DNA from 3 places in the Bacillus sp. EA-CB0995 genome. Region 3 is predicted to be linked to each of the others. Evidence: riboswitches for the same ligand, from Rfam matches in the RefSeq annotation. Region 3 holds a riboswitch; each other region holds the start of a gene.

Region 1 (9,932 bases), 1.0 Mb from region 3:
GAAAGACAGCTAGAAATACGTTACGAACAGTATCTTCTCCTTTTAGCATGAGCCCGTTAAAATATGTAACAAAATCATTTTCAAAGAAATCTTGCCATGGAAACGAAATAGGATCGTAAACAGCTGGAATAAAACGACTAAATCCAGGGTCTATTCCATGCTTATGAACTGCAAATAAAGTATCTAATTTATGTTGTATGTCTTGGAGTGTTGGCATGATGAACTCCTCCTTTGGAAAATATATGAATTTTATTATATATTTGAATGAATTTTCTGTATATACAAATCAGATCAGTTTATGAAAAAGAATGCTACAATAGGATAATCGTTATATATGTAGGAGGAAAAACAATGAATGTTACAGTGACAGAAGCGGCATATGCAAAAATAAAAGAAATGATTCCAAGTGAGGCAAAATATATAAAATTATTTTATGATAACGAAGGATGCGGCTGTGTGATGAGTGGGATTATTGACTTAGTTGCTGTATCTGAAAAAGATGAGCGCGATGTAGAGATTTCATCAAACAAATTTCAGTTTATTGCAGATCGAACGAAGCTCGTTTTTATGGATGATAACTTGATTGTTGATTTTCAGGAATCAGGAGGAAACTTTCAATTAAAAAGCCCAAGTCAATATTATAATCCGAATATGAAACTGCATGTTCGGGTGTAATGAATAAAATAAAAAAGAAGAAAGCGGATTAAACTTGCTTTCTTCTTTTTTATTTTGCTGCTTGTATACGTTAAGATTTAGGGAAGACAAAGAAGATAGGTGAAGGAAAGAAGGAATTTTAACATGTCTCTTGAAATTTAATGAGGTAAAGGATTAGATATAGTGGGGGAAATGTATGAAAAGATGGGGAATTGAATTACTGCTTTTCTGTGTTGTTATCATATGGGGAATCAATTATACAATCGGAAAATACGGTCTTGTAGAATTAACAGCAATCCAATTTACAGCAATGCGCATGGTTACTGCTGCACCACTTTTATTATTGTTGGCGTTTTACATAGAAAAATCGCTTTATATTGCATGGAAAGATGTTGTCAGGCTTACTTTCGTTAGTATGGTGGGGATTACGCTGTATCAAACGCTGTTCATGGAGACGATTCAACATACGTCTGCAACTAATGCGTCACTATTAATTTCGATTTCTCCCATTTTTACAACGATGTTTGCTGTATTCTTGAAAGAAGAACAGCTTTCATCACGTAAACTCATTGGATCGGTCATTGCGTGTATAGGAGCAGCACTTGTATTACTTGCAGGCCGTTCACTTGTGCAATCTTTTTATGGCAATGCAATTGGACTCATTGCTTCGATTTGCTGGGGATTATATCCTGTCTTAGCAGGGCCGCTTATGAAGAAATATTCAGCCCTGCGCGTAACGGCCTGGGCGGCAGCGATTGGTGCAGCGCCACTTGTATTAGTAAGCGGTTGGCGAATTGTTCAGCTGCCTTTTGAGATTCAGCACGGCAGTACATGGTTTTCGTTATTATATTCGATTTTCTTCGTTACTGTATTTGGTCTTGTCATGTGGTACGTTGGGATTCAAAAAATTGGTGCATCTCATACGATGGTGTATATGTACGTTACACCGTTTGTAGCAGTTTTATTTGCGGCAATATGGGCGAGAGAGCAGCTATCTTTACAACAAATGATAGGTGGAATTGTTATTTTTGTTGGTTTGTGGCTTGTAAAATCTAAAAAAGCTAATCAAACATTACTCGTAAAAGAAAATATATCAAAATAAGAAAGCAGATCAAATCTGCTTTCTTATTTTTTTATTTTAGGTAAGAAAATAAGATACAAAATAGCTGTAATAAATGGAATCCAGTTGAGGAAAGGTAAGCGGAAAAAGCTAATAAGAATCATACCTGTGAGAAGAACGCTGAGGACCGCATAAAAAATACTATGCTTAGGTGTGTACCAATATAATGTTAAGCCAACAAGAGCTGGGATAACAAAATGAATAAGAGCGATTAAAAAGAAGAGCAATGGAAGTCCCTCCTTTACCGTGTACTTATATATTATATCCATATTTTGTAAGGTTGATAGCTGATTTTTTAGAAATCGTCAAAAATGTTTGCAAATAGGAAAGAGGCTTACGAAATGAATCGTAGGCCTCTTTTATATGTAAGCATGTGCTATCACAAGAAAACGTGGGCTTTGTCGGTGAGTACTTGTTTTCTTGCAATAACAACATACTTATTCACATGATTTAGGATATTTCAAAGTAAAGTCGGGTTTAAGCGATTGGACCGCCAAGTTTTACAATTGTTTCAGAAACGTTATCAAATTTCTTGAAGTTTTCTTTGAACTTATTCGCAAGCTCAGTTGCTTTTGCTTTGTAAGCTTCTTTATCAGTCCATGTTTGTTCTGGCATTAATACTTCATCAGGTACACCAGGAACATGAAGTGGTACTTCAAGACCAAAGATATCATGTTTCGCTGTTTCAGCGCTATCTAACTCGCCGTTTAATGCAGCTTGCACCATTGCGCGTGTATGACCTAAGTTCATACGTTTTCCAACGCCGTATTCGCCGCCAGTCCAGCCAGTGTTCACTAAGAATACTTTAGCATCGTGCTTCTCGACTTTTTCTCCAAGCATTTCTGCATAGCGAGATGCATCAAGCGGTAAGAATGGAGAACCGAAGCATGTTGAGAATGTTGCTTGCGGTGAAGTAATACCGCGCTCAGTTCCTGCCAGTTTACTCGTGTAACCACTTAAGAAATGGTACATAGCTTGCTCTTTCGTTAATTTGCTGATTGGAGGCAATACGCCAAATGCATCAGCAGTTAAGAAAATGATTGTATTTGGATGACCTGCAACGCTAGGTAATACGATGTTATCAATTGCATCAATTGGATAAGCTGCACGTGTATTTTCTGTTAATGCAGTGTCATCATAATTTGCAATGCGTGTATGATCATCAAGCACAACGTTTTCTAAAACAGAGCCGAATTTAATCGCATCAAAGATTTGTGGCTCTTTCTCGCGAGATAAGTTCACACATTTTGCATAGCAACCGCCTTCAATATTGAATACACCGTTATCAGACCAACCATGCTCGTCATCACCAATTAATTTGCGGTTTGGATCAGCAGATAATGTTGTTTTACCTGTTCCAGATAAACCGAAGAATAAAGCGACATCGCCTTCTTCACCTACGTTTGCAGAGCAGTGCATAGAAAAAATATCTTGTTCTGGAAGTAAGTAGTTCATGATAGAGAAGATTGATTTTTTCATTTCACCAGCGTACTCTGTACCGCCGATTAACACGATACGCTTTTCAAATGAAACGATAATAAATGTTTCTGAGTTCGTGCCGTCAACTTCTGGATCTGCTTTAAAGTTTGGTGCAGATACAATTGTGAACTGTGAATCATGATTTTTTAATTCTTCCTCAGTTGGGCGAATGAATAATTGATGTGCGAATAAGTTATGCCATGCATATTCATTAATAACTTGAAGAGGAAGACGGTAGTTGCGGTCTGCTCCTGCAAATCCTTTAAATACGAATAGTTCTTCTTTTTCTTTTAAGTATTCTAATACTTTTGTATATAATTTATTAAAATGCTCTTCAGAAATCGGTTGGTTTACCGAACCCCAAGCGATTTTGTCCGTAACAGATGCTTCGTCTACAATAAATTTATCTTTCGGAGAACGTCCTGTATATTTTCCTGTTGAAACAGAAACAGCGCCAGTAGAAGTTAATCGTCCTTCATTTCTCATTAATACTTTTTCCGTTAATTGTGGAACGCTCAATTGAACCTGTGCATTGCTTCCGTTTAATAACTCATGTAATCCAATTTGGACATTCACAGTACTCATATTTTATATACCATCCTTTGTTTAATTTATAAATATTCTCGTAATCCCCATTAAGAGTATAACACAATCATATAAATAATGTATACTATTTATTTATTTTTGTTTGTGTTATTATATTATTTTTTTCCATAAATTTCTGTCGTTAAAAACTTATAGGAATATGTGTATATGGATTGACAAATGAAAAGCATTTCTTTAGTATAGTTGAGGACGGATACTCTCTTATCCCGAGCTGGCGGAGGGACAGGCCCGATGAAGCCCGGCAACCTCACTTGTATGTACGACAAGTTCAAGTGAATAGGTGCTTAAACCTGTGCGAGATGTAATGTCTCGAGCGATAAGAGCGAAGGGCAAAAAGCAGTATGCAAGTAGCGAATACAACCTTTCCTCTATATATAGGAAAGGTTTTTATTTTGCGCTTGTGGGAGAATACATGAATGTCGCAGTTTGTGGCAAATTAAGGATGAGTTCCGTACAATATATACATTTACTGTCGGGAGGTTTACCACATGACAAAAAAACGTCATCTGTTCACATCTGAGTCTGTAACTGAAGGACATCCAGATAAAATTAGTGACCAAATTTCTGATTCAATTTTAGATGCAATCTTAGCAAAAGATGCAAACGCACGTGTAGCTTGTGAAACAACAGTAACAACTGGTTTAGTATTGGTAGCAGGAGAAATTACGACTTCTACTTATGTAGATATTCCAAAAATCGTTCGTGAAACAATTAAAGGAATTGGTTATACTCGTGCAAAATACGGTTTCGATTCAGAAACTTGTGCAGTTTTAACATCTATCGATGAGCAGTCTGCTGACATCGCAATGGGTGTTGACAAAGCGTTAGAAGCACGCGAAGGTCAAATGACTGACGAAGAGATCGAAGCAATCGGTGCAGGCGACCAAGGTTTAATGTTTGGTTTCGCATGTAATGAAACAAAAGAATTAATGCCGCTTCCAATCTCTCTTGCTCATAAATTAGCTCGTCGTTTAACAGAAGTTCGTAAAGATGATACATTACCATACTTACGTCCAGACGGTAAAACACAAGTAACAGTTGAGTACGATGAAAACGGTAAGCCAGTTCGCGTTGATACAATTGTAATTTCTACGCAACATCACCCAGAGATTACTTGGGAACAAATCGATCGCAACTTAAAAGAATTTGTAATTAAACCAGTTGTACCAGCTGAGTTAATCGATGAAGAAACAAAATTCTTCATTAACCCAACTGGCCGCTTCGTTATCGGTGGACCACAAGGGGATGCTGGCTTAACAGGTCGTAAAATTATCGTAGATACTTACGGTGGATACGCTCGTCACGGCGGCGGTGCATTCTCTGGTAAGGATGCAACAAAAGTTGACCGCTCTGCAGCATACGCAGCTCGTTACGTTGCGAAAAACATCGTAGCAGCAGGTCTTGCTGACAAAGCAGAAGTACAACTTGCATACGCAATCGGCGTAGCGAAACCAGTATCTATCTCTGTTGATACATTCGGCACTGGAAAAGTATCTGAAGAAGTATTAGTAGAACTAATCCGCAGCAACTTCGATCTTCGCCCAGCTGGTATCATCAAAATGCTAGACTTACGTCGCCCAATTTACAAACAAACAGCAGCATACGGCCACTTCGGACGTACTGATGTAGATCTTTCTTGGGAGCGTACAGACAAAGCTGAAGCTTTAAAAGAGCAAGCTGGTCTATAATATAGGAAGAAAAAAGCTTTGCACACACGTGCAAGGCTTTTTTTATTTAATTACTTTCCTGTTTTTCTAACTTCCCAACGCAGGAAGTACAATACACTTCTCCGCCTAGTTCAATATACTTTTGAATATTTGTTATGCCGCTTGGCGGATATTGCATGTAAATCCAAGAACGTTCGTGTACCGCAATTTCCTTTCCGCATGATGTACACATAGCTGATTTTTTACCGAACATCAATTATTGCCCCCTCTGTGAACGGGATTTTCCGAAGCAGTATGCACTGCAAAGTAAAAAGATTGTTGCACATCCAAAACCGCCAATGACTGCGTAAGGTACAGCGTCTTTTAGTGCCATGCCGGCGCTAATGGAAGCGACGAAAAGTAAGATAAATAGTGTCGTTAATTTTCGCATTGTATCCATATGAAATTCCTCCCTTTTGAAAATCCCTATATTTCTATTATAAGGAAGAATTCGGAAGTGAGATATTTTTTCTATAAAAATGTGTGACATGCCGCACATTTTTTTGTTGCTGCATCATATATGATAAAATTTAGATAGTTCAGAAGAAGGAGCGAATGACAATGAGCGTCACAGAACATAAAAAACAAGCACCGGCACAGGTTCGTTGTAAAATCATAACGATTTCGGATACACGTACAGAAGAAACAGATAAAAGCGGACAGTTATTAAAAGAGTTATTAATAGAAGCAAATCATCAAGTAACGGCTTATGAAATTGTAAAAGACGATAAAGAAAGTATTCAGCAAGCTGTGTTAGCAGGCTGCCAGCAAGAAGATGTAGATGTTGTGTTAACAAACGGCGGTACAGGAATTACAAAACGTGATGTCACAATTGAAGCAGTGGAAGCGTTGCTTGATAAAGAAATTGTAGGCTTTGGAGAACTATTTCGGATGATTAGTTATTTAGAAGATATCGGAAGCGCGGCGATGTTAAGCAGGGCAATTGGCGGGACAATTGGACGGAAAGTTGTCTTTTCTATGCCAGGATCAACAGGTGCGGTTCGCCTTGCGATGAAGAAATTAATTTTACCAGAGCTTGGACACATTACATTTGAGTTGCATCGCCAGTGAAAATTGCAGGAATTGTATTAGCCGGCGGACAGTCCAGTCGTTTTGGAGAACCGAAAGCATTAGTAACTTGGTGCGGAAAAACATTTATTGAACATAGTATAGAAGCATTGAAAGAAGTTGTTACAGACATTGTTGTGATTAGCCATCCAGCGATTACAAATGAGCTCTCGCATATACTGTATGTACCAGTTGTAGAAGATATTGCGCTGTATAAAGGAAACGGTCCGCTTGCCGGTTTATTAACAGGCATGGAATTTGTAGATGCAGATTGGTATATTGTTGCACCGTGTGACACACCAAATATTTCGAAAGCATGGGCGATGACATTCATCGAACGAGCAGACGAAACATATGAAGCAATTGTTCCACTAGTTGAAGGACGGAAACAACCACTTTTAGCGCTATATCATCACAAGGTAAAAGGAAAAATAGAACAGTTATTAAAAGAAGGTAAGAGAAGTATGCAGGGGCTATTATCTCAGTGTAATGTCCAGTATGTGACGGCAGAAGAATCACAGCTGTCGAAAGAGTTATTTCTTAATGTGAATACAAAAGAAGAATATAGCCAATTACAGAATAGGAAGTGAATGGGGAAGGGGAGAAGCTATCATGGAGAACGAATTACTGAAAATATTTGATGATCATAGAAATCCAATAGGAGTAGCAACCCGTGAAGAGGTACATAAACTGGGGCATTGGCATGAGACGTTTCAGTGTTGGTTTATAAGTAGAGAAAACGGAGTAGATTATGTTCACTTTCAAATTCGTAGTGAGACAAAAAAGGATTATCCGAATCTGTTAGACATTACAGCTGCTGGGCATATATTGGCACACGAAACGGTATATGATGGAATCCGAGAGGTGAAGGAAGAAGTAGGGATTGATGTCTCGTTTGATGAATTAGTGTCATTAGGTATTATCGATTATTGCGTTACAATAGGAGATTTTATTGATAAAGAATTAGCTCACGTTTTTTTATATGAAAATAAAAAACCAATGGATGAATATAAGCTGCAAATAGAAGAAGTATCAGGCATTGTTAAAACTGAATTTAATAGTTTCTCTGAACTTTGGTTAGGAGAAATGAATGAAATTACAGTGGAAGGATTCGAAGTGAATGAAGCCGGGGAAAAAGTTTTAATCCATAAGGCTGTAGATAAAAGTAACTTTGTTCAGCATGAACATTCGTATTATGAGAGCATTATAAGGTTGATGAGAGAGAATATGAAATCGTTAGGGAGTACTGAAGCGTAAAGCGAATGACTAAACATCAGTGGGGGATGAAGAAAAGCCCCACTGATGGAAGTTTTACGTTATATAGGTATCTAAATCATCAAGCCCATAATAAGAGTATTATAATAAACACCATTTATATACGTATCTTGTTGTAATAATCCTTCTTCCTTAAAGCCAACTTTCTTATATAATTCTATTGCTCTAGCATTATCTTCTCTCGTTACGAGATGTATTCTCTTCGTAGTCCCATTTAATTTTGCCCACTCGATAAGCTCGTCCATCAGTATTCTACCTAAACCGAATCCGCAGTACTCTTCTGCAATTACGATCCCTAGTGTTCCTACGTGTTTTGTTCTAGCTTTTGGACTCGAGGTAATAGATGCGATGCTTATGATTTCATCATCCATTGTTGCTAGTAAGATGATGGAACTATTATCTGCTCCAGTAGATTCTATGAATTTTTCATAATCATTTAAAGACATACTGAACTCATTTTTCCCGAATGAAAGAAAATCAGTTTCGCCGCCGACTACATTATAAAAATCAATCATAGATTGAGCGTCTTTTTGTAAAGCCTCTCTTATAATTACTTCTTTTCCGTTTCTTAAACATATTGTTTTCATATTTCTCAACTTCTTTCGAATTAGTTAAGTTCATCATAATATTAATGTTTGAATTTGAATAGCGTAAAATTTATCCCGCATTAACGGGCAGTAAGACCTCCACCTCAAGATTCAAAGAGAGACGAGGAAGATAGGTGAGGGATAACTGCCCGTAAAATCCCCACTGATGGAAGTTTCACTTTATGTATGCTACAAGTGAAATGAATATAAAAAGAAGAGGACTTCTCCTCTTCTTTTCAAATAGTTGGTCTGTTATTTCCGTTAAGAGACACACATAAAGTTTCTAATTTGTGCATACCGATAGCTTACTTTTCGTCGACGTCCTGATTGCCAAATATATCCGGATACTCCGTTTTGTCTAACTTCAGTTGTATAAAACCAAAAATCTCTACCAAAAGGTCCTTGTCCTCTTAAACCAATAAATCCCCATCTACCTAAACAATTACACATCGCTGATCGTATTTGAAACGCTTGTATAGGAGAAGAAAATGCTGCTGGTGCTGCTGGTGCTTGTGCCGGTGGTGGGGTTGTTGGAGCATCTTCAGCATCGTCGGGACGATAGACATCATCGTCGATTTCCCTTGTGTCCTCGAATGGTTGATAACCTGGTTGTGGATAATCTGGGTGTTGATAATACGGCTGTTGATTATAATTTACATGCGGAAAGTACATTGGCTGATTATTCATGAAAAAATCACCTCATTTTTTTTAATACGCACTTAAAATATGAGTATGTTGCATGATTCTGATATGAAGCTTATTTATGGCCCAAATTACTTTCAGCAGTACAAATTATATGAACAAATTGGATCCAAGGCATTATCTTTTACTGGTAAAGAAACAATTATGAAGTTGATTCATATACATCTTTAGTTCTATATGATTAGAATAGAATATATTTACAATTATAACATTTGATGGATAGTCAAATAAGGAGGCTCGTTTTATACTAATATTGTACCACCCCTTCTAAGGAACAGTGGACAACCGGTGATTGGCTAATGGGAACATTCTCATTTTGCCAGTGCCGGTTTTTTGTTAGATAATGATGATAATAGATTTTGGGGGAGGGATCGTTTTGAAAAAGATAGACTTTACTTCTATGAGAGAACAAGTAGCTAGTTTTTATATTTATTCTATTTCTTTTCTTGGTGTGATTGCTGTTATCATTTCCTTATTTTTAAGTAAAATGCCTTCTCATCTCATACTGCTTTTGGTGTTAATTATGTTTATGGGAATTACTGAGTATTTTCCTATCCGTATTTGGAGAGGGGGAATCACACTAAGTCTTACGCTCATTTATGTAATGAATTGGCAGTTTGGAATACATATAACTGTTGTTTCTTGTGTATGTGTGATGTTATGTATCCATTTGCTTCGCCGCTTACCTATGCAAAGGACACTATTTAATTGTGCTCAGCTTGCTCTTAGTATTAT
Region 2 (9,932 bases), 2.1 Mb from region 3:
TAGTTCTTTTTGTACCTGCTCTAAAACGGGTATTGGAAGTATAGATGGTCCAGCTGAAAAATTGTATACTCGATGCATCTCATTCTCCTCTTTCTTTTATATTTATAAATTTTTAAACTTTCTGAATTATAACGCATATAAAATACTCGGTCAAACTGTTTTTCTCATTTTATTCTAAGACGTATTGGAACCGTTCGCACAAGTAATTTTTCATAAAGTGAAACTTCCATCAGCAGAGAGTTTTCCTCATCCTCCACCGATAGAAAATCCATCCAATTGGACTCTCACAGCTGTTATCTCTCACTTATCTCCTTTTTCTTCAGATGGGAGCCTTACTCCCCGTTAATGCGAGATAACGCAAAATTCTCCACTAACACTCAGTTGAATCCATCAAACCACACGATCCCCCCATCTTCTATCCTTCTAAACATTGAAGAAATCGAATGAAAATACAAAAAGTGTTAAGCACGTCTGCTTAACACTTTAAATAATAGTTGTATAATTGCTAATTACTTGCAAAAAAACGGTCGTAAATTTGGTACAGAGCAGAAAGACCAAATAGCCAATAAACAGTGTCAACAAGTGCTGATACAGAACCAAAAAGTTTTTCTACGAGATTAAAATCTAGCGCAACAAATAACCAATTCAAACCGCCAATAATCACCAGAATTGCTGTAAGGTAAGACAAAAATTTCATTATGATTGCCCCCTCGGTGAAAAATGGTGAAAGGCCTTTCGCTATATTATATGTGGTATATTCTTAAATTTGCACATTTTTTCTAAAAACATTTTTAAATATTAAAACAGAAATAGAAAGTTCTTCGCAAGACCTCTTTATTTTACCTTTCCTTCAAATACTATTTTTCGTCCACACGGCTCTACAACAGTTTTCCCCTCTCTTTTTACCTCATGAAAAATAGGCTCTTCCATTCGACGGGAAGGTGTATATCCTTCTTTTTCCATTCTCTCTAAACACTGTGCAATTGTTTCATCTGGTAATACTTCAAATTTTTTCTTTTTTAATTGTTTTGTCATTGTTTTACCTACTTTCTACTTTCCTTACCATTGATTGACTTCTCATATATGTCATATAAATAATCGATATAACTGCCATGACGATCATAACAGCAAGAAAAAAGCTTGTATACTGTATTTTCTCTATAAACAGTCCACCTAATACAGGACCTGTGATGCTTCCGACACTAAAAGCAATTCCGCACAAAATGTTTCCTGCTGGTAGTAAGTGCCTTGGTAATAAATCTGTCATATAACCGAGCCCAAGTGAAAAACATGATCCAATGACCATACCCCCAATTAACATAAACGCAAATACAAACCCATAATACTCATCAAATACAGCTGCTAATAGAAAAATCAATGTACTAATGCTAAACGACCATGTTAGAATACGCTCCCTTCCAAATCGATCGCTAAGCATACCAAGTGGAATTTGCGTAACAATTCCACCAATAGCAAACGCTGGTAATAAAAATGAAATTTGTTCAACTGACCAACCTTTCCGCATTGCGTATACAGGCAAATTACTATTAAGCATCGCTTCCAATGCTCCATAAGCTAATGGTGCAAGCAGTGCAATCCAGCCAATCATCAACACTTTTTTATAGCGCTGCAAAGAAGATTCACTTTCTTGATTCACTTCACCTTGATCCGGGAATGTATTTTGCGTCGGAATCAATAATAACCAGCCTATTAAACAAAGAACTGTCGATACAATAAACGGAGTTGTAATACCATATTGTACTGTACTTGCTAGGTATGGTCCGATTGCAAAACCGATACCGAAAAATGCTCCGTAAATGGAAACTTGTTTTCCTACTTTATGCGGACTTGCAGTCGTTGTAATCCATGTTTGCGTCCCAACATGAAGCATATGATCTCCTACTCCAACTAAAAAACGAAGAACAAACCACACCCAAAAAGAAAATGTTTGTGTAAATAAAAATAGTGCTCCAACAACAATAAAGCCCCCAATTACTATAAGAGGCTTCATCCCAAACTTTTGCATCGGTTTCTCAAGCCAAGGTGAAATAACAAGAATACCAATATATAATGCCGTAGCATGAATACCATTAAAACTTGAGCTAATTCCTTCCTTCTCAAAAATCATTGCAATTGCCGGCAACAACATTCCTTGTGAAAGTCCAGATATTGCAACAATTCCAATCATAACCCAAAATGTATACCTTCTCCCCATTTTATTACGCTCCCTCTTTGAACTCACATCCTTTATTATAGCTGTTTTATCCATAAATCGTATACTCTCAATTTTCACAAAAATTAAGCTAGAAGTCCAAACTTCTAGCTCTCAGCCGTCCCATGTTTGAGCTTTCACATATTTCTGCATATGATTTGAAATTGATTTCAAATTTGGGATATACACAGCGGGTTGCTGCACAACTACACCTTGTACTGGATTCGAATAGATTACATAATACTTCGTTCCATATACTGGAGGGAATGTTTGAAAATATAATTTCTGAATATGCATATTAGTTCCATTTAACAAAGGCTGCATATGCACAGCTCCATAACGAATAGATGAGTAAACAGTTGCTCTTGGAACATTTGGCGATATAAATATAACTGGTTCAATATAAAAAACATCCATAATACTTCTCCTTTTAGAAACCGTAACTCTACATTATATGTTATTTATTCATAAAAGGAAGTGGATAGGAACCATTTACTACCTTTCCAAAAACGTAATCGTTTCATTTATAAATATCCCTAGACAATCAATAAAAGGAGAATGTCCACAATCTTTTAGCACGACTAATTTTGCATTTGGCAGATGCTTTGCTAGCTCTTCACCAACCGCTTTTGGAACAACATAATCACGATCACCTTGGAGAACTAATGTTGGTACTTGAATGCGATTAATATTCCCATTCCCAGCTACAACTCCATTATGCTCATCTGATATATTGAATGTTACAAGCGCATAATTTACATCAACAAAATTACGCTGCGTTAACATATCATCAAGATATTTTTCATACCGCTCTGGATCAGGTTGATGCTTAGTGTAGATAAGCAAATTCCATATAGTGCGATAATATTGCTTATTCATTTGTTTTAAAGCTTCCACAACAGGTACAATTTGAACAGGATCTTGCGAAATTTCTTCTTTTGTTTTCAATAAGTTTGAAACAATTGGCTGACCGTTTATATCCTTCTTAAAAATCGGATATCCTTTCATCCCTACAGATTCAACTAGTATGAGTTTTTTCACATCCATCGGATAAGAAGCAGCAAACTGCATTGCAACTCCTCCACCCATTGACCATCCTACCAATGAAAAATCTTTCAATTGCAATTCATCCACAAACAGCTTTACATCTTGCGCAAAATCGTTTAATGAATCTATAGGCTGATGGTAAGTTGAAAAGCCAAAACCACGTAAATCAAGAGCAAAAATATGATAAGAATCTTGTAACTGTTCGATAACTAAATCCCAATGCTGTGAAGATGTCATATTCCCGTGAATAAGCACTAATACTTCTGTTCCACTTCCCACTTCTTGATAGGCAATTGTTTCGCCATTTGATAATACTACTGACTTCATAATTGTAGGTTTAATCATCCTCTTTCCCCCTCAAAATTATCAATTACACATAATTTAAAAGACAGAAAATTCTCAACTTTATAATACCATACGGAATATACGTTCTCAATCTAAAAATTAACGTACTTTTAACATAAGCGTGGCGCACAGACTACTAGACAATTCAGAAAAAAGGGATATAGTTAGCTAGGCAACTAATTAGGAAGGAAGAAATATATGGACGAAAAACAACATTTTTTTCACGTCGTCAGTCAAACTTCTCGGAAATTTTCCAAAAAGTTTAATGAACGTGTTTCTCCAACTGGTTTATACAGTGCACAGTGGGCTGTAATCTTCAGATTGCATCAGACTGGACCTTGCACACAAACTGAACTATGCCAATATTTAAACGTTGAATCACCAACAATGACTCGCACTTTAACACGCATGGAATCGATGGGCTGGATCACTAGAAAAGAAGGAACGGATCGACGCGAGAAGCTCATTTCTTTATCAGAAACAGCACTAGCAATGATTCCAATGTGGCAGGAAGAGGTAGACTCATTTGAGGAAAAAGCACTGCAAGATATTAACGATGAAGAACTTCGTCGTGCTTTTCACGTACTACAAAAAGTAATTCGTAATCTAGATTAGAAATTGGAGGGATGACTATGAAAAGTCAAAGACTTTGGGCGAAAGACTTCATCGGAACATGTTTGAGTAGTCTATTTCTCTTTTTAACATTTTATATGCTCATGACAACCTTACCCATATATGTCATCGACGGACTAAAAGGAAAACCTGAAGAAATGGGTCTTGTTGCAACAGTGTTTCTAATTTCTTCTGTACTATGCCGACCATTTACAGGTAAATGGCTCGATGATTTAGGAAGAAAGAAAATTTTATTTATCTCTCTTTCACTCTTTTTAGCTGCAACAGTAATGTATTTCGGTGCTCAAAGTTTATTTTTATTACTCGCTTTGCGCTTCTTACATGGTATCGGATTTGGGATGGCAACAACAGCTACTGGTACAATCGTAACAGATGTAGCCCCGGCCCATCGACGCGGTGAAGCACTTGGTTATTATGGAGTATTTATGAGTTTACCAATGGTTATTGGTCCTTTTTTAGGATTAACTATCATTTCTAAATTTTCGTTTACAGTTTTATTCATTGTTTGTTCTATATTTTCTATGCTTGCTTTTCTATGCGGACTACTAGTAAATATTCCTGACGAAAAAACAACTGTAAAGAAAGAAAAGAAACATATGCAATGGAAAGATTTAATCGAGCCTTCAACAATTCCAATTGCTATCACAGGCTGCGTGCTTTCCTTTTCCTATAGCGGTATCCTTTCATTTATCCCGGTTTATGCAAAGGAACTTGGCATGGCTGATATTGCAAGTTATTTCTTTGTCGTATATGCAATTGTAGTTGTTATTTCTCGTCCTTTTTCAGGTAAAATATTTGATCGATTCGGAGAAAATGTTCTCATTTATCCCTCTATTATGATATTTATGATTGGAATGTTCACTTTAAGTCAAGCGCAAACGCCATTTTGGTTACTTGCTGCCGGTGTACTTATCGGTATAGGATACGGAACCTTAATTCCGAGCTTCCAAACAATTGCAGTTAGTGTCGCTCCGCACCATCGACGCGGATCTGCAACAGCTACTTATTTCTCATTTTTTGATACAGGTATGGGTATCGGATCTTTCGTACTAGGTATTATCGCAGCACATTCAAGCTATCATAATATGTATTTTATCTCTTCTATTATCGTTGCATTTACATTACTTATTTATTATTTTCTTCACGGACGAAAACAAAAGTTCAAAAAGCAAACAACACAAGGAAAATTATCTGCTTAATGATATAAGAGAGAGTAAACTTCTATGTTTACTCTCTTTTTTTGCTCATTAAGAAACTTATCCTTATAATGAAAGCATAAGGAGGCTTGTTATGAAATTCAAAAAATCCCCTCTAATTTTAATCGTTTTTATTTTTTTATTTATATTAACCGGTATGAGTTTTACGTTATTCAAACAAAATAAAGGGTTTTCCTCAAAACAAACAGTAACGAAAAAAACTGGTTAAATGATCCATATCTTCGTTGGTCGTATTCACATATGCGAGAATTTGCTTCCACAAAAGTTGTCGCTAAAAATCAAAATTATGTATCTTCTCTTCCAACTAACTTGGAAAATTTAGATGATTTACATATTACAGATGAAAATAATGATAATACGACCGTTCTTCAATTATTAGAAAAATACAAAACAGATGCTTTCATTGTCCTGCACGATGATAAGGTTGTATATGAACGATATTTTGATGGATATAAAGAAAATGAACCACACGGTATGGCTTCGTTATCAAAAGTATTTACAGGGTTTCTCATTAGCACACTCATTGAAGAAGGAAAGCTACAGCCCGATATAACTGCAGAAACTTACGTAAAAGAATTACAAGGAACACCATTTGGAAAGGCAACAATTCAGCAACTACTAGATATGCAGGTTTCAGTAAAATACCCAACTCATGGCTTTAAACAAGCTGGATTAGCTAATCAAGATGCACAATTATATTTAGCGAGTAATCTTCTTCCTCGCGGCAAAAACTATGATGGACCGTTAAAAATTTATGACATGTTACTAGAAGCAAACGAAACTGCTGCTCCTGGAGAGAATTTTTCATATGATAACGGTTCCGCCGAAACGCTTGGATGGGTGATTCGTACTGTGACAGGAAAATCCCTAGCAGACATGGTAAGTGAACATTTTTGGTCACAAATTGGAGCAGAAGAGGATGCTTATTATGTTGTTGATGAAACAGGGGTAGAACAAGCCAGCGCAGGATTAAATGCAACCGCTCGAGATATGGCAAGGTTCGGAAAAATGATTGTGGACAATGGCGTATATGACGGAAAGCAAATTATTTCTTCTTCTATCATTGATGAAATTAAGAATATTAAAAAATACGAACTTCCAGTTGGAGATGGTGAAGCATATTCTTATCATAATCAATGGTGGATTCCCCATAATGAACATGATGCCTTCGAAGTACTTGGGAGTTATGGACAATGCTTATATATTGATCCAACTGCAAATATGGTTATCGTTCATTTTTCATCAAATGCTAATCATAACGGAGAAATACAATCCGCATATAGTGATATGTATTTACAAATTGCAAAACACTTACAAAAAAGAACCTCCAATTAGGCTTTAACTTTCGAAGTTTTTGTTACAAAAAGAGCTGTCTTATGGCAGCTCTTTCTCTATGATCGTAATTACATTTTCCCATTGTTCTTCTGAGAAACACAAAGGTTCTAACTGAAATACCATCGAACACAAGTCTTCTATATAATAGACGTTTGCCTGTAAAAATTCCCATCGAAGCAACTTAGGTATATACAAATCTGCAACTTGTTGGTTTTGTTCTACTAAAATGTCTACTTCTCTCTCACAAATACCTCTTATAAGATACTCTTCCCGCACTTCTTGTTTAACTTTAGAAAATTGCTTGCTATTCTCTTTTATCCTAAATAAACAAGAAAGATAAGAATAAAACAAATCATCTTCTCTTTTACATACACTCATAATTTTATAAATCTGTTCCTTATTTTTCATAATTTTGCCGCCTTCTCATATATCTTTTGCAGCCATTTCTCTCTTTTTTCTTGTTTACTATTTTTCACAGATTGAAATACAGAACGCTTTATGTTACGTATCCCACAAAAGTATAATATTCCTTTCTTCATTACAATCCATTCAGCTGATCGGTATAAAAGTGCAGCGTACCATAAAGGAGAATCTAGTGTATAAATCACCCATGCTTGTTTTCCTGTAAGTAATCCTTTAGGCATTATCCCTTCATATTTGTAAGCAAAACCTGAAACAAATACTCGGTCAATAAATCCCTTTAATATCGCCGGCATACTCCACCACCAAACTGGGTAAATAAAAATGAAGTAATCTGCCTCTGCAACTAATTCCCTATATTCCCCTGTTTCTTCCTCATGCACTAAATCTCTTCTCTTTTTTGTCTCGTTAAAGGTTAGAACAGGATTAAATTGTTCCTTATACAAATCAAGAACGGCTACAGAGTGACTTGTTTTTTGTAATCCTTGTTCCACATGTTTCAAAATAGCAGCGTTGAAACTTGACGGGTTTGGATGCGCGTATACAATCAATATGTTCATTGTAAACAACACCTTTCCTTAAATTTCCTTTTGACTTTTATTGGATTCACATGCTATTCTAATATATGTCAAAGGGCAAGCCCCTTTTACAAAAGCAATGACACCTATTCGGCGATGGTGTCTTTTTTATTTGTTAGCCGAGAACGCCCATCTTTCGGGGCACATTTAATTTTTGAACACTACACACTCAGCACCATTTCCTTGTAAAAAGACTGCATAGTACAGTCTTTTTATCTACATACCTCAAAAGTGAGTGAATTTTCAAATAAATTATAACATAAAAAAAGAGAGATCAACTCCCTCTTCTCTCTTTTACTATGTAGTAAATCCCCTTATCATCTATATATTTGTGTGGCTCTGCTAAAGTAATTTTCCCATCCAGTTTTAATTCATCAAGTAACCGTAATAAATAAAATTGCTGAAGCATCTTTTTCGCAAATTTCCCTTTATGTTCAGAAGCAATATACTCTTGAATATCCAATAACGTAATCGGCTCTTCTTGTTCTTCCATATATTCGTAAATTGCACTTCGCAATGTAATATATTTCTCGATTGTCACAGCTATGTCCACTCCTTTCTTCTCGTTGTCCATCTTTCATTATCGGTTTTTTTGCAATAAAAAACCTCTTCGATAAGAAGAAGCGGAACATATCTCTTCCTTCTTATCTTTCAGAACAAAAATGTTCTGCTGGAATTAGCACCTGCATTGCGGTTGCTGGGTTTCATCGGGCCAGTCCCTCCACCTCTCTGGATAAGAAAATATTCACTTTAACCCTCACTATAACGAATATAACCAAAAAAGTCAATTCTTATAAGAATTATCAGGATTCATTTTTTGAAAACTATTATATTTTGTTTCGTTTTGCTCATACTACAAATGTATAGACCAAAGGAGGTGCAATCATGCAAAAAAATGCACGTGGTCATGTTCAAGATTCTTGCCAAGCTTTACATGAAGCAAAAAACTGTTTACAAAGCGCCTTGCAAACAGTCGAGAAATCAGATAATCGTCAACGTATTGAACAATCTTTACAAGCTGTCCAACATGCGCTGCAACAGTGCGATAGTACGGCAAATATTTTATCTCAAGAATAAAGTGAAATTTCCATCAGTGGGGGTTTTTTCATCCTCCACTGATGGTTAGTTGAACCAATCGGGCTTTTACGGGCAGTTATCCCCCACCTACTTTCTTCAATCTTCTCAAAATCTTGAGGTGGGGGACTTACTGCCCGTTAATGCGAGATAAACAATTCCTAACAATAAAAAGTAAGCACGTATGAATCATGCTTACTTTTTATTCATTAATTTAATATCAACCCTTAAATTGAAATAATACTGTAGTAGCAATGAAAAAATAAACTGAATTGACGATTTCCCACACACCAACTTTTAAAACAGTTACTTTTTTACCATATAACACAATAGCGCGAATGCAACTTGGAATAAACGCAATGACAAACCAAGGAGACACAATGAACGTACCAACTACAAGTGATAAATGGTATCCCCATGAAATCCAACGATATGTTGGATTTTTCTTTTCTCGAATCATCGTTTTCACATAGAACGTGCTTCCCAGAAAGTATAAAAATGAAACAAGTGCGATTAGCCATGCTGTTTCATCAATTGTTTTCATTGTGAAATAATAACTGATCATTCCGCCAATACAAAAAACGATAATAGCACTAACATCATTCAGTAGTGCTCGCTCATTCTTTTGACACGCAAAAAAAATGTTTACAAAAAATAATGGAAGCATATATATTGCAAAAAAAGAATACGCCATTCGTATGTAAGTGGAACTATACCAAACAAAATAGCAAGACTAAAATAAATGAGCGTCCAGTGTAAATAGCGTTTTTGTCGCTTTTGTTTCATATACATCAAAAAGGGATATGTTGCTAGATAGACAAATAGCCATGCTAAAAAAAGTGGTATGTGCTGCCATGTCGCTTTGCCAATTAAAGCACTAAGCAAAAATGGGATAAGAAGCATCGCCCATGCACCATGTTGTTTTGGAATCACTGGCTTTATCATATAGACACCTCAACTTCGAAAATCATTCTCAATGTTTATTATATATAATCAATCCTGCTGTTTCTGAGGAAACTTTGTCTATAATTAAACATTTTGTGGGTTAAACATGCTAAAGAAAGGATCAAC
Region 3 (9,932 bases):
GTTTATACTATTATTATGAGAAAATAATGATTTCAAAAGGAGTGAAAGGATAAGATGACTTTATCAACTGTTCTTCAAATGGTTTTGGCTTGATAAGGGAGAAGTATGCCCAATTTTTGATTAAAAGCCGACCGGAAGACAGTAGATAAAGAACCTTATTCCTTTCTTACGATAATAAATTGTAATGGGTAAGGTGTGTTCGCCTTACCCATTTTTATGTTCAGCTAATTGAATATTGTTTTTATCCCGCATTAACGGGCAGTAAGATCCCCCACCTCAAGATTGAGAGAGAATCGAAGAAGATAGGTGGGGGGATAACTGCCCGTAAAAGCCCGATTGGTTCAACTAACCATCAGTGGGGGATGAAGAAAACCCCCACTGATGGAAGTTTCACTTTATCACGCTGTTCTCCCGTTTGGCTTTGTACGTGAAGCGAAAAGGAGAGAGTAAAATGAGTATGCTATCAGTTGAAAATGTTACCCATATGTACGGGGATAAAATAATCTTTCAAAATATTTGTGTTCGCTTACTTCGAGGTGAGCGTGTTGGCCTTGTAGGGAGCAACGGAGCAGGGAAATCCACATTACTGCGTATATTAGCAGGAGAGTTACTTCCTGATGCAGGAAAGGTTGAATGGTTTCCTCATGTAAATATTGGTTTTTTACAGCAACATATTGATTTACAAGCTGGAACAACCATTATGAAATATTTACAAAGTGCCTTTGTACATTTGTATGATATCGAGCATAATATGCGGCAAGTAGCGGAGAAAATGGCAACAGCAGGAGATAACCTTGAACAATTGTTAGTACAATACGGAGAGTTACAAAGTATACTAGAGCATTCTGATTTTTATCATATTGATGCAAAAATAGAGGAAGTTGCTGCGGGATTAGGGATTTTAGCACTTGGCATGGAGCGTGAGGTGGAAAAACTAAGCGGCGGCCAACGAACAAAACTATTATTAGGAAAATTATTATTAGAAGAACCGCATGTTTTATTACTTGATGAACCAACAAACTATCTCGATAACGTTCATATTGAATGGCTTATGGGGTATTTGAAAAATTACGAACATGCTTACATTGTGGTTTCGCATGATGAAAGGTTTTTAAATGAAATTACCAATGTAATTTATCATTTAGAACATAAAGGAATGAAACGTTATATAGGTAATTATCAAACATTTATAAAAAACCATGAACAAAATAAACAGCAATTACAAGTGGCATATGATAGGCAGCAAAGAGAAATTGGAAAGTTAAAGGACTTTATTCAAAAGAATAAAATTCGTAAAGCAAGACAGGCAAAAAGCCGCGAAAAAGTATTAGAAAAAATAAACAAAATCGGAAAACCAACTTCTGCACTGCAGCCACGTTTTATGTTTCATGTTTACTGTGATCCTGTGAGCCGGATTTTAGAGGCAAAGGATATGCAAATTGGCTACACAGCGCCCTTATTCCCGCCAATTGATTTACAGGTAAAGCGTGGTGAAAAAATTGCCATCGTCGGCTATAACGGTATTGGGAAAACAACAATGTTAAAAACACTATTGGGACATTTGCAGCCTTTAAGTGGTATTGTGAAAATAGGAGAGCGAGTAAATCCAGCTTATTTTGCACAAGAAGAATTTGCTTCAGAACAAACACCAATTGAGGAAATATGGTCATTGCGACCTGATATGACTCAAAAAGAAATTCGGCAGGCCCTAGCAAGGTGCGGTTTAACAGAAGAACATATTGGGCAGCGGCTTTGCTCATTAAGTGGTGGAGAACAAACAAAAGTACGTTTATGTGAATTGATGTTAACAGAAAGTAATATACTCGTTTTAGATGAACCAACTAACCATTTAGATGTTCGAGCAAAAGAAGCACTTAAGGAAGCCCTTATGCAATATGAAGGAACGGTTTTACTTGTTTCTCATGAGCCAGATTTTTATGAAGAATGGGTGACGCAAGTATGGCATGTGCAGGGGTGGTGTAAAGAGATAAAATAAGGGATATCAAAGGAGCGTATAGCTCCTTTATCCCGCTATTTTTGGGCGGTAAGCCCCCACTGGGGGAAGTTTCACTTTATAGTTCGATAATAAAAAAAATTCAGAAAAGTATGTTGACAAAATGTTTTACAAGATTTAGTATAAGGTACATAGTTTTTGACAACTTTATACCGATACTCTTATCCAGAGAGGCGGAGGGACTGGCCCGATGAAGCCCGGCAACCAAACTTACGAAACGGTAAGTTCAGGTGCTAATTCCAGCAAAACGATTATCGTTTTGGAAGATAAGAGAGGAAGCTACTTTTATATATAGGACACCTCTCTTAACTTTAGAGAGGTGTTTTTATTTTGTCAAAAAGATAGAAACTAAGGAGGAACTGAGATGAAGAAATTATTGTTAAGTATTGTAAGCGGAGCTGTATTGTTACTAGGGGCATGCAGCTTAAATTCAACAAAAGATGCTAAGGCATTAGATGAGAAGAAAATTACTGTTGGCGTAACCGGCGGGCCGCATGAACAAATCTTGGAGAAAGTAAAAGAAGTAGCTGCAAAAGATCATTTACAAGTGGAGATTAAAGTGTTCAATGATTATGTAATGCCCAATGTATCGTTAGATGAAAAAGACATTGATCTAAATAGCTTTCAAACGAAATCATATTTAGATGTATTTAAAGAAGAACGCAAAATGAAGTTAACAGAAGTATTTTCAACAGTAACGTTTCCAATGGGAATCTACTCAAAGCAAGTGAAAGATGTGAAAGATTTAAAAGAAGGGGATGCAATTGCTGTACCAAATGATCCGACAAATGAATTACGCGCTTTGAAATTGTTTGAGAAAGCGGGTGTATTAAAAGTTGATCCGAAAGCAACAGAGAAGGCAACAGCGAAAGATGTAGTGGAGAATCCTAAAAACTTAAAAATTGTTGAACTAGAAGCATCTCAGTTGCCAACACAGTTAAGTGAAGTAAAAGCAGCTGCCATTAATACAAATTTTGCAATGGGTGCAAAGCTACATCCAGCAAAAGATTCTATTTTCCGTGAAGGAAAAGATTCGCCATATGTAAACTGGGTTGTTGTTCGTTCAGATAATAAAGATGATGCAGTCGTAAAGCAGTTTAAGAAAGCTTACCAATCACCAGAAGTGAAAGAATTTATTGAGAAAAAATTTGATGGAGCTGTATTGCCATCGTGGTAGGAGATGAAGTGTATGATCGAATTACAGAATGTATCTAAAATATTTGAAACAGAAAAAGGGAAAGTAGAAGCACTTAAAGATACATCGCTTACTGTGAAAAAAGGAGAAATATTTGGAGTTATTGGATATAGCGGTGCTGGGAAAAGTACGTTAATCCGCTGCGTCAATTTATTAGAAAGACCGACGACTGGTCATGTTCTTATAAATGGAAAAGATTTAACATCTTTACCTTCAAATGAGCTTGCACAGGCAAGGCAAAAAATTGGCATGATTTTTCAAGGGTTTAATTTATTAAAAACAGCAACTGTATATGAAAATATAGCACTTCCACTTCGACTTACAGGAATTACAAAAGCTGAGATTCAACATAGGACAGAAAAATATTTGCGCATTGTTGGATTGTTTGAAAAAAAGATGCGTATCCGAATGAGCTTTCAGGGGGACAAAAACAACGGGTTGCGATTGCCCGCGCTTTATCTCATGAACCAGAAGTATTACTAAGTGATGAAGCAACAAGTGCATTAGATCCGGAAACAACAGAATCTATTTTAGATTTGCTTTTAGAAATTAATGAGAAGATTGGGATTACGATTTTACTGATTACGCATGAAATGAATGTTATTCAGCGCATTTGTGATCGCGTAGCAGTAATGGAAAACGGTAGTATTGTAGAAAGCGGTAAGGTAAGAGATATATTTACGAATCCGCAGCATGACACAACTAAAAAGTTTGTAAACAGTTCATTTGCTTCAAAAATCCCTAACGTATTACAGGTTGAATTACAAAAGAATGGTGAAATCGTTACGTTATCGTTTATTGGAAATTCATCTGGTGAGCCAGCACTTGCTGTTGCGACAAAGCGCTTTAATGTGTATCCCAATATTCTATCGGGGAACATCACCCAGCTGAAGCATGAGGCGTATGGAAAATTAGTTGTTCATATGAAAGGAGAAACAACAGAAGTACATAGGGCATTATCATTTTTACAAGAACAGGGAATTATTGTAGAAGGGGGCGGAAAAGAACATGACCAGCAAGTCCTTTTTGGGTGAATGGAGTGAAGTAATATGGGAAGCAACGATTCAAACATTTCAAATGACAAGCATTGCTCTTTTTATTTCAATTATCATTGCGCTTCCGCTTGGTGTAGCACTTGTGTTAACACGTCCCGGCGGGCAACTAGAGAATAAAATCATATATCCGATTCTTAATACAGTGATTAATATCATTCGGTCTATTCCGTTTATTATTCTACTATTTTTTATTTTACCTTTTACAAAATTCATTGTTGGGACAACAATTGGAGTAAAAGGAGTAATTGTACCACTTGTCGTATTTACAGCACCTTATATTGCACGCCTTATGGAAACAGCATTACTTGAAGTTGATCGAGGGGTATTAGAAGCCTATAAAGCGATGGGAATCTCGACTCGAAAAATAATTTGGTATGTGATGGTTAGGGAAGCAAGGCCATCTTTAGTTCTAGGTTTAACGATTGCGACGATCGGATTAATTGGTGCAACTGCAATGGCAGGACTTGTTGGAGCAGGTGGACTTGGTGATTTAGCATATCGCTTTGGGCATTTGCGTTATGAACCAGAAGTGATGTATGCGACCGTTCTAATTTTAATTATCCTCGTACAAGGATTGCAGTCTCTTGGAAATGGGATTGCTAGGAAATTAAAAAAAGATTAATAGAAAATGTAAAAACGGTGCCTCTTTTGTGCAAGAGCGCCGTTTTCTTTGTTCCAGTTAAGATAATTAGAGTTTCAAATATTAGAAAAAACGACCGTTTTACATTTATCTCGCTACTTTTGAGCAGTAAGAGCCCAACCTCAAGATGCAGAGAAAGTGAAGAAAATAGGCGGGGGATGAAGAAATCCTACTTGATGAAAGTTTCACTTTATAAATCCATTTTGCGTGTATGAATCATATAAAAATAGCTTGTATTATTGACGGAATTACATATATTTCCGTATGATGATAATGAAGCCACGGCACATGAAGTTTTTAACATATCTATATAAATGCTGATACATGACAAAGGAAAGCCTCTTGAATTAAAGGATTTGTCAATGATACCAGAAGAGCTTCGCATAAGTTATAAAATTTTAAAAAATGCTGGCATGATTCCTGAAGAAATGGAGTTACAAAAAGATGCGTTAAAAATTGAAGATCTGATTGCTTGCTGTCACGATGAAGCAGAAAGAAGGCAATTACAAGAAGAATTAACTGCAAAATAGCTTCGTTTTCAGCAAATGCTAGAAAGGCGTAAATTAAAAGAAACATCAGTATTTGGCATATATCGTAAAAAGATATTTCAAAAATTCATGTAAGAAAGAGGGATTTGTATGAAACAATTCTCAAATATAGAAGAACTAACAGCATATATTGAACAACAGCCATTATTACTACTATTTATTAAAACTGAAGATTGCGGTGTATGCGACGTTATGCTCGAAAAAATAACACGATTACTTGAACATCATTCGAATGTGGAAAGAATTGTTGTTTCATTAGAGGATATGAGGGAAATTTCAGGGCAATATTTAGTGTTTACTGCACCAACTGTTTTACTATTTCACGGTGGAAAAGAAATAGTACGAGAATCTCGTTTCATTTCTTTGGAGAATATAAATCGTATTCTACAAATGGTTGAATAGTGAAAGGGGGATTTAAAATGGAAATATTAGTAGGTGCTGCGCTTTTTATTATACTATTTTGGATTATTGTAAAAGTAATTGTATCTAGTGAAAGAAAGCGGGCACGAAAACAATATAAGTCTGATGCAACGGATAGTACAACGTATACTGCTACACCATTTTTTTCGCAGGACCTAGTGAGAGTTCAGGAGATTGCGATAGTTCTTTTGGTGGAGATGGTGGAGATGGCGGAAGTTGTGGTGGCGATTGAAGTTAATATGGAAATGCGTCTGAAAGGGCGCATTTCTTATTTTGAAATTTAAACAAACGTTTGATTAGTTGTGGCAAAGCCTTGTGAAATGTATTAAACAAACGTTTGATTAATAAGGGAATTTGTATCACTTAATAAAGATAAAAAGATATAAAGAGGGAATATAGAATGGAAAAAAAGCCGAAAGTAAAAAATAAAGGGAAAATGATTGCATTTGCTTTAGTAGGGGCAGGCGTTGTTTTATTTAAGGTGGCGTTCAAAATAGGAAAATTGTATGCGATTTATAATTGGATTGACAAGATGTTTTCTTAAATAGGGGTCACCTTACATACCCATCAACTTAAGAAATTGGTTGTTCCCCAAAACGAAAAAAATGCACTAAATTCTCATAAATAACTGTTGTAGTGATATAAAATTTTCGTTTTGGGGATACTTCAAAATATTAGCTTGATGGACATGGAGTGGCACCCCAATATGCTTGGATTAAAATCATTGCAAACAGCTAAAAAAGTGATTGCTGGAATAGAAGTTATGCATATAATCAAAAAAGGACAAACTTCCCAAGGTGAGAAGTCTGTCCAAAAACAGATATATCTTATCCATGATCTCTTTGGTTTAACAACATAAAATTCAATTCCGCTAGGTATCTTTCGTTCTTTTTTCATATCCCACTATTTTTGCACCAGAACCAACAATAGTGAATTAGAATAGTGATCTAATACTTGCTAGGACAGTAAGTACACCTATAATAATGACAAATACATTGCTCGCTTTCCCTTTGTATTTAGCTAGTACTGGTACTTTATGGATCGCATACATTGGTAATAGACATAAGATAGCAGCAACTAACGGACCACTAAGGGCATCAATGATTCCAAGAATACTTGGATTTGCATAAGCAACATACCAGCATGTTAATACGACAAAAGTAAGGATTATTGTCTTAACTGTTTTTTCTCCCATATTTTTTCCGCGTGTTTTACCGACCTTGATAATCATGTCACGCATTACCTCATATGCTCCTATATAATGGCCAAGGAAGGACTTTGTTATAGCCATAAAAGCAATGATAGGAGCTGCAATAGTGATGACAGGCGAATTAAGCTCATTAGCAAGATATGATAGAATTGATAAGTTCTCTTCTTTTGCTTTTATAAGATCAGCTGGAGTTAAACTCAATGTACTGCTCCAAACAAAGAACATAACAACAGCGAATGTCATGATATAACAAGCTTTTTGTATTTGAGCACATTTGGCATCAGTAGCTTCTATTCCATAGGTTGCTCTCTGTTTCATAACAAATGATGAAATCATAGGCGAATGATTGAACGAGAATACTATGATTGGTAGTATCATCAATATCGTTCCAAAATATCCTGTGCCTGTTGAAGCAGTAGAAACACTTGAAAAACTAAGCATTGACGTATTCCACTGTGGAATCAAAGATATTGCGATAAAAAGTAGAGAAGCTATGAAAGGATATACTAGCATGCTCATTATCTTTACAGTGATATCTTGACCAAAATTTAATATAGCTATAAGACCGAGTACTAATACAAGCGATAAAATGGCCCTTGGAGGCTCCTGCATGTGCAATTGATTCACGATAAAGCTACTTGCAGTATTTGTAAGTGCAACCGAATACATCAGCACAATAGTATAAATTGAGACGAAATATACTATGTTAAAAATTTTACTTGCCTTATTTCCGAAATACTCTCTTATTGTACCTGTAATCCCCTCTTCAGCAGAATTGGAAGCGTATATCATTTTAGCAAGCGCCCTATGTGAGTAATACATAACAGGATATGCAAGTATGGTAATTAACAGTAATGATAATAAACCACCTGAACCTGCATTAATAGGTAAAAAGAGTACTCCTGCTCCAATTGCTGTTCCAAAAAGGCTCAATGCCCAGGTAGTATCCTGTTTATGCCACTTTTTAGGGTCTGGATATTTCTCATTTTTTACTGCAGTATTTTCAGCTTGAAATTCTATTTTTTTTGCAGTATTCCCATTCATATAATAATTCCTCCTTGTATCCTATTCTTACGTCTCTTTTTAAGGCCTAGGAATATAGACCATTCTTGAAAAACGAATTGCTTACACTTACAAGGTGCGCCACATCGTGTGTCCAACCTGATGGATTTGTTAGCGTTTACAAAGCATTTCAATTGTATATTAGCATACTTTTAATTGTATAGTAGTATATTTTAGTAATAATGGCTCTTAATATACAGACATCCTTAGGAGAACAATAGAGAATAGAATTGTTAACTATTTCACAATGTTTCCAATAACTGTTTATTTATTTAATTGTTTCTCTCCAAAAATTTTACTTTTAATGGCAATCCCTGTAGGTGTGGCTGCAATTCCGCCTAAACCGGTCTCTCTTAATTCGCGAGGCATCTGTCTTCCAACTCTATACATCGCTTCAATAACTTCGTCAGCATTGATGATATTGTTTACGCCGGCTAATGCGATGTCCGCTGCTGCTAAAGCATTTGCCGTTCCAATGGCGTTTCTCTTTACACAAGGAATTTCTACCAAACCAGCGACCGGATCACAAACTAAACCGAGTAAATTTTGTAATGCGGTTGAGAAAGCTTCAGAAGATTGCTGTGGCGTTCCTCCGGCAGCTTCGACCGCTGCTGCAGCCGCCATTGCTGAGGCACTGCCTACTTCAGCTTGACATCCTCCGTACGCTCCGGAAATACAAGCATTATTTGCGACTATCATTCCAAATAAAGATGAAGTGAATAGAAAATGGACCATATCTTCATGACTTAACTGCAACGTATCTTTAATACTAAATAGGACTCCCGGAATCGTCCCACTCGCACCTGCTGTTGGAGTTGCACAAATAGCCCCTAATGAAGCATTTACTTCATTAACACCGATAGCACTTTGAATCCCTAACACCATCAAATCTCCAGAAAGAGTTTTTCCATTTTCTCGATATTTTTTTATTTTAACAGCATCACCTCCGGTTAAACCGGTCGGAGAAAATACCCCGTCGCCCTCGATACCTTTATTTACGGAATTTTCCATAGTCGCTAAATTCTTTTCCATTTTAATCCAAACTTCTTCATAAGAAGTTTTAGTTTGTTCGATTTCCTGTTCGATTGCTAATTCATAAATTGGCTTTTGCCTTTTATTAGCTGCATCTACAATTTCTTTTATGGTCATATACATATTTTTTCACCCCTTAATCTAACTAAAGAATAATGATATTAGCCATACTGCTTAAACTTCCCAATTCCTTCTGAGCATCACCAGGCAATAGCGAATCCAAAGCGAATGCATATAAATATTTTCCATTTTCTTCTAAACTATGAAAGTTGTTAATTTCCACATCATATTGTTTAAAGATCTTGCGTAAGACAAATTCAAAGTCAGCTCTTTCGGAAATCGCAATAATAACTGGCAATGGCCCCTGCAGATCTAAGCTAAATCCGTCAATTTCAACATGTTTGACTTCAATTAATCCGCCGCCGACCGAAATACCCATCGTTCTAATACTTCGACTTTCATCCTCTACATATACATCTGCCGTATTTGGATGACCAGCAGGACTATCACCTGCTTTTTCAATAAAGGTAATGTCAATCCCTTTAGATTCTGCCATTTTAATAGCATCTGGCACTTTGCTGTCATCGGCAGCAAATCCTAATATCCCAGCAATAATTGCAAAATCAGTTCCGTGTCCTTTATGGGTTTCAGCAAATGATTCATAATACCTTACCACAACTTTTTTTGGAAGACCTTGAAATAATTTATTGGCAACTGTTCCAATAGCTAAAGCACCTGCAGTATGTGAACTTGAAG

The links. Region 3 has a riboswitch for S-adenosylmethionine ahead of ACEWFJ_RS22290 (MetQ/NlpA family ABC transporter substrate-binding protein). Riboswitches for the same ligand answer to the same signal wherever they lie in the genome.
Region 1: linked by a shared signal. The riboswitch ahead of metK (methionine adenosyltransferase) and the one ahead of ACEWFJ_RS22290 (MetQ/NlpA family ABC transporter substrate-binding protein) in region 3 are both predicted to bind S-adenosylmethionine.
Region 2: linked by a shared signal. The riboswitch ahead of ACEWFJ_RS11805 (hypothetical protein) and the one ahead of ACEWFJ_RS22290 (MetQ/NlpA family ABC transporter substrate-binding protein) in region 3 are both predicted to bind S-adenosylmethionine.

What each region holds. Positions count from the first base shown of each region.
Region 1 is NZ_CP169269.1:894,107-904,038, forward strand. Features, by position in the region: gene ACEWFJ_RS04785 (Nif3-like dinuclear metal center hexameric protein) at 1-217, opposite strand, end outside; gene ACEWFJ_RS04790 (iron-sulfur cluster biosynthesis family protein) at 352-675, shown strand; gene ACEWFJ_RS04795 (DMT family transporter) at 851-1,756, shown strand; gene ACEWFJ_RS04800 (hypothetical protein) at 1,780-2,001, opposite strand; gene pckA (phosphoenolpyruvate carboxykinase (ATP)) at 2,252-3,838, opposite strand; SAM riboswitch class I at 4,058-4,182, shown strand; gene metK (methionine adenosyltransferase) at 4,348-5,547, shown strand; gene ACEWFJ_RS04815 (hypothetical protein) at 5,594-5,779, opposite strand; gene ACEWFJ_RS04820 (hypothetical protein) at 5,783-5,965, opposite strand; gene ACEWFJ_RS04825 (MogA/MoaB family molybdenum cofactor biosynthesis protein) at 6,127-6,636, shown strand; gene mobA (molybdenum cofactor guanylyltransferase) at 6,633-7,223, shown strand; gene ACEWFJ_RS04835 (NUDIX hydrolase) at 7,246-7,890, shown strand; gene ACEWFJ_RS04840 (GNAT family N-acetyltransferase) at 7,962-8,495, opposite strand; gene ACEWFJ_RS04845 (hypothetical protein) at 8,757-9,182, opposite strand; partial or broken gene ACEWFJ_RS04850 (GAF domain-containing sensor histidine kinase) at 9,574-9,932, shown strand, end outside.
Region 2 is NZ_CP169269.1:2,270,096-2,280,027, reverse strand. Features, by position in the region: gene serC (3-phosphoserine/phosphohydroxythreonine transaminase) at 1-78, opposite strand, end outside; gene ACEWFJ_RS11855 (DUF378 domain-containing protein) at 506-697, opposite strand; gene ACEWFJ_RS11850 (NETI motif-containing protein) at 835-1,035, opposite strand; gene ACEWFJ_RS11845 (MFS transporter) at 1,040-2,215, opposite strand; gene ACEWFJ_RS11840 (hypothetical protein) at 2,327-2,629, opposite strand; gene phaZ (intracellular short-chain-length polyhydroxyalkanoate depolymerase) at 2,708-3,604, opposite strand; gene ACEWFJ_RS11830 (MarR family winged helix-turn-helix transcriptional regulator) at 3,803-4,219, shown strand; gene ACEWFJ_RS11825 (MFS transporter) at 4,237-5,436, shown strand; partial or broken gene ACEWFJ_RS11820 (serine hydrolase domain-containing protein) at 5,528-6,789, shown strand; gene ACEWFJ_RS11815 (hypothetical protein) at 6,829-7,197, opposite strand; gene ACEWFJ_RS11810 (NAD(P)H-dependent oxidoreductase) at 7,194-7,769, opposite strand; gene ACEWFJ_RS11805 (hypothetical protein) at 8,062-8,361, opposite strand; SAM riboswitch class I at 8,429-8,527, opposite strand; gene ACEWFJ_RS11800 (hypothetical protein) at 8,673-8,864, shown strand; partial or broken gene ACEWFJ_RS11795 (YwiC-like family protein) at 9,082-9,803, opposite strand.
Region 3 is NZ_CP169269.1:4,333,283-4,343,214, reverse strand. Features, by position in the region: gene ACEWFJ_RS22295 (ABC-F family ATP-binding cassette domain-containing protein) at 452-1,996, shown strand; SAM riboswitch class I at 2,173-2,287, shown strand; gene ACEWFJ_RS22290 (MetQ/NlpA family ABC transporter substrate-binding protein) at 2,379-3,191, shown strand; partial or broken gene ACEWFJ_RS22285 (methionine ABC transporter ATP-binding protein) at 3,204-4,243, shown strand; gene ACEWFJ_RS22280 (methionine ABC transporter permease) at 4,218-4,886, shown strand; partial or broken gene ACEWFJ_RS22275 (DnaJ family domain-containing protein) at 5,225-5,527, shown strand; gene ACEWFJ_RS22270 (thioredoxin family protein) at 5,543-5,854, shown strand; gene ACEWFJ_RS22265 (hypothetical protein) at 5,872-6,156, shown strand; gene ACEWFJ_RS22260 (histidine kinase) at 6,273-6,416, shown strand; partial or broken gene ACEWFJ_RS22255 (IS6 family transposase) at 6,576-6,731, shown strand; gene ACEWFJ_RS22250 (amino acid permease) at 6,807-8,126, opposite strand; gene sdaAA (L-serine ammonia-lyase, iron-sulfur-dependent, subunit alpha) at 8,409-9,299, opposite strand; gene sdaAB (L-serine ammonia-lyase, iron-sulfur-dependent subunit beta) at 9,322-9,932, opposite strand, start outside.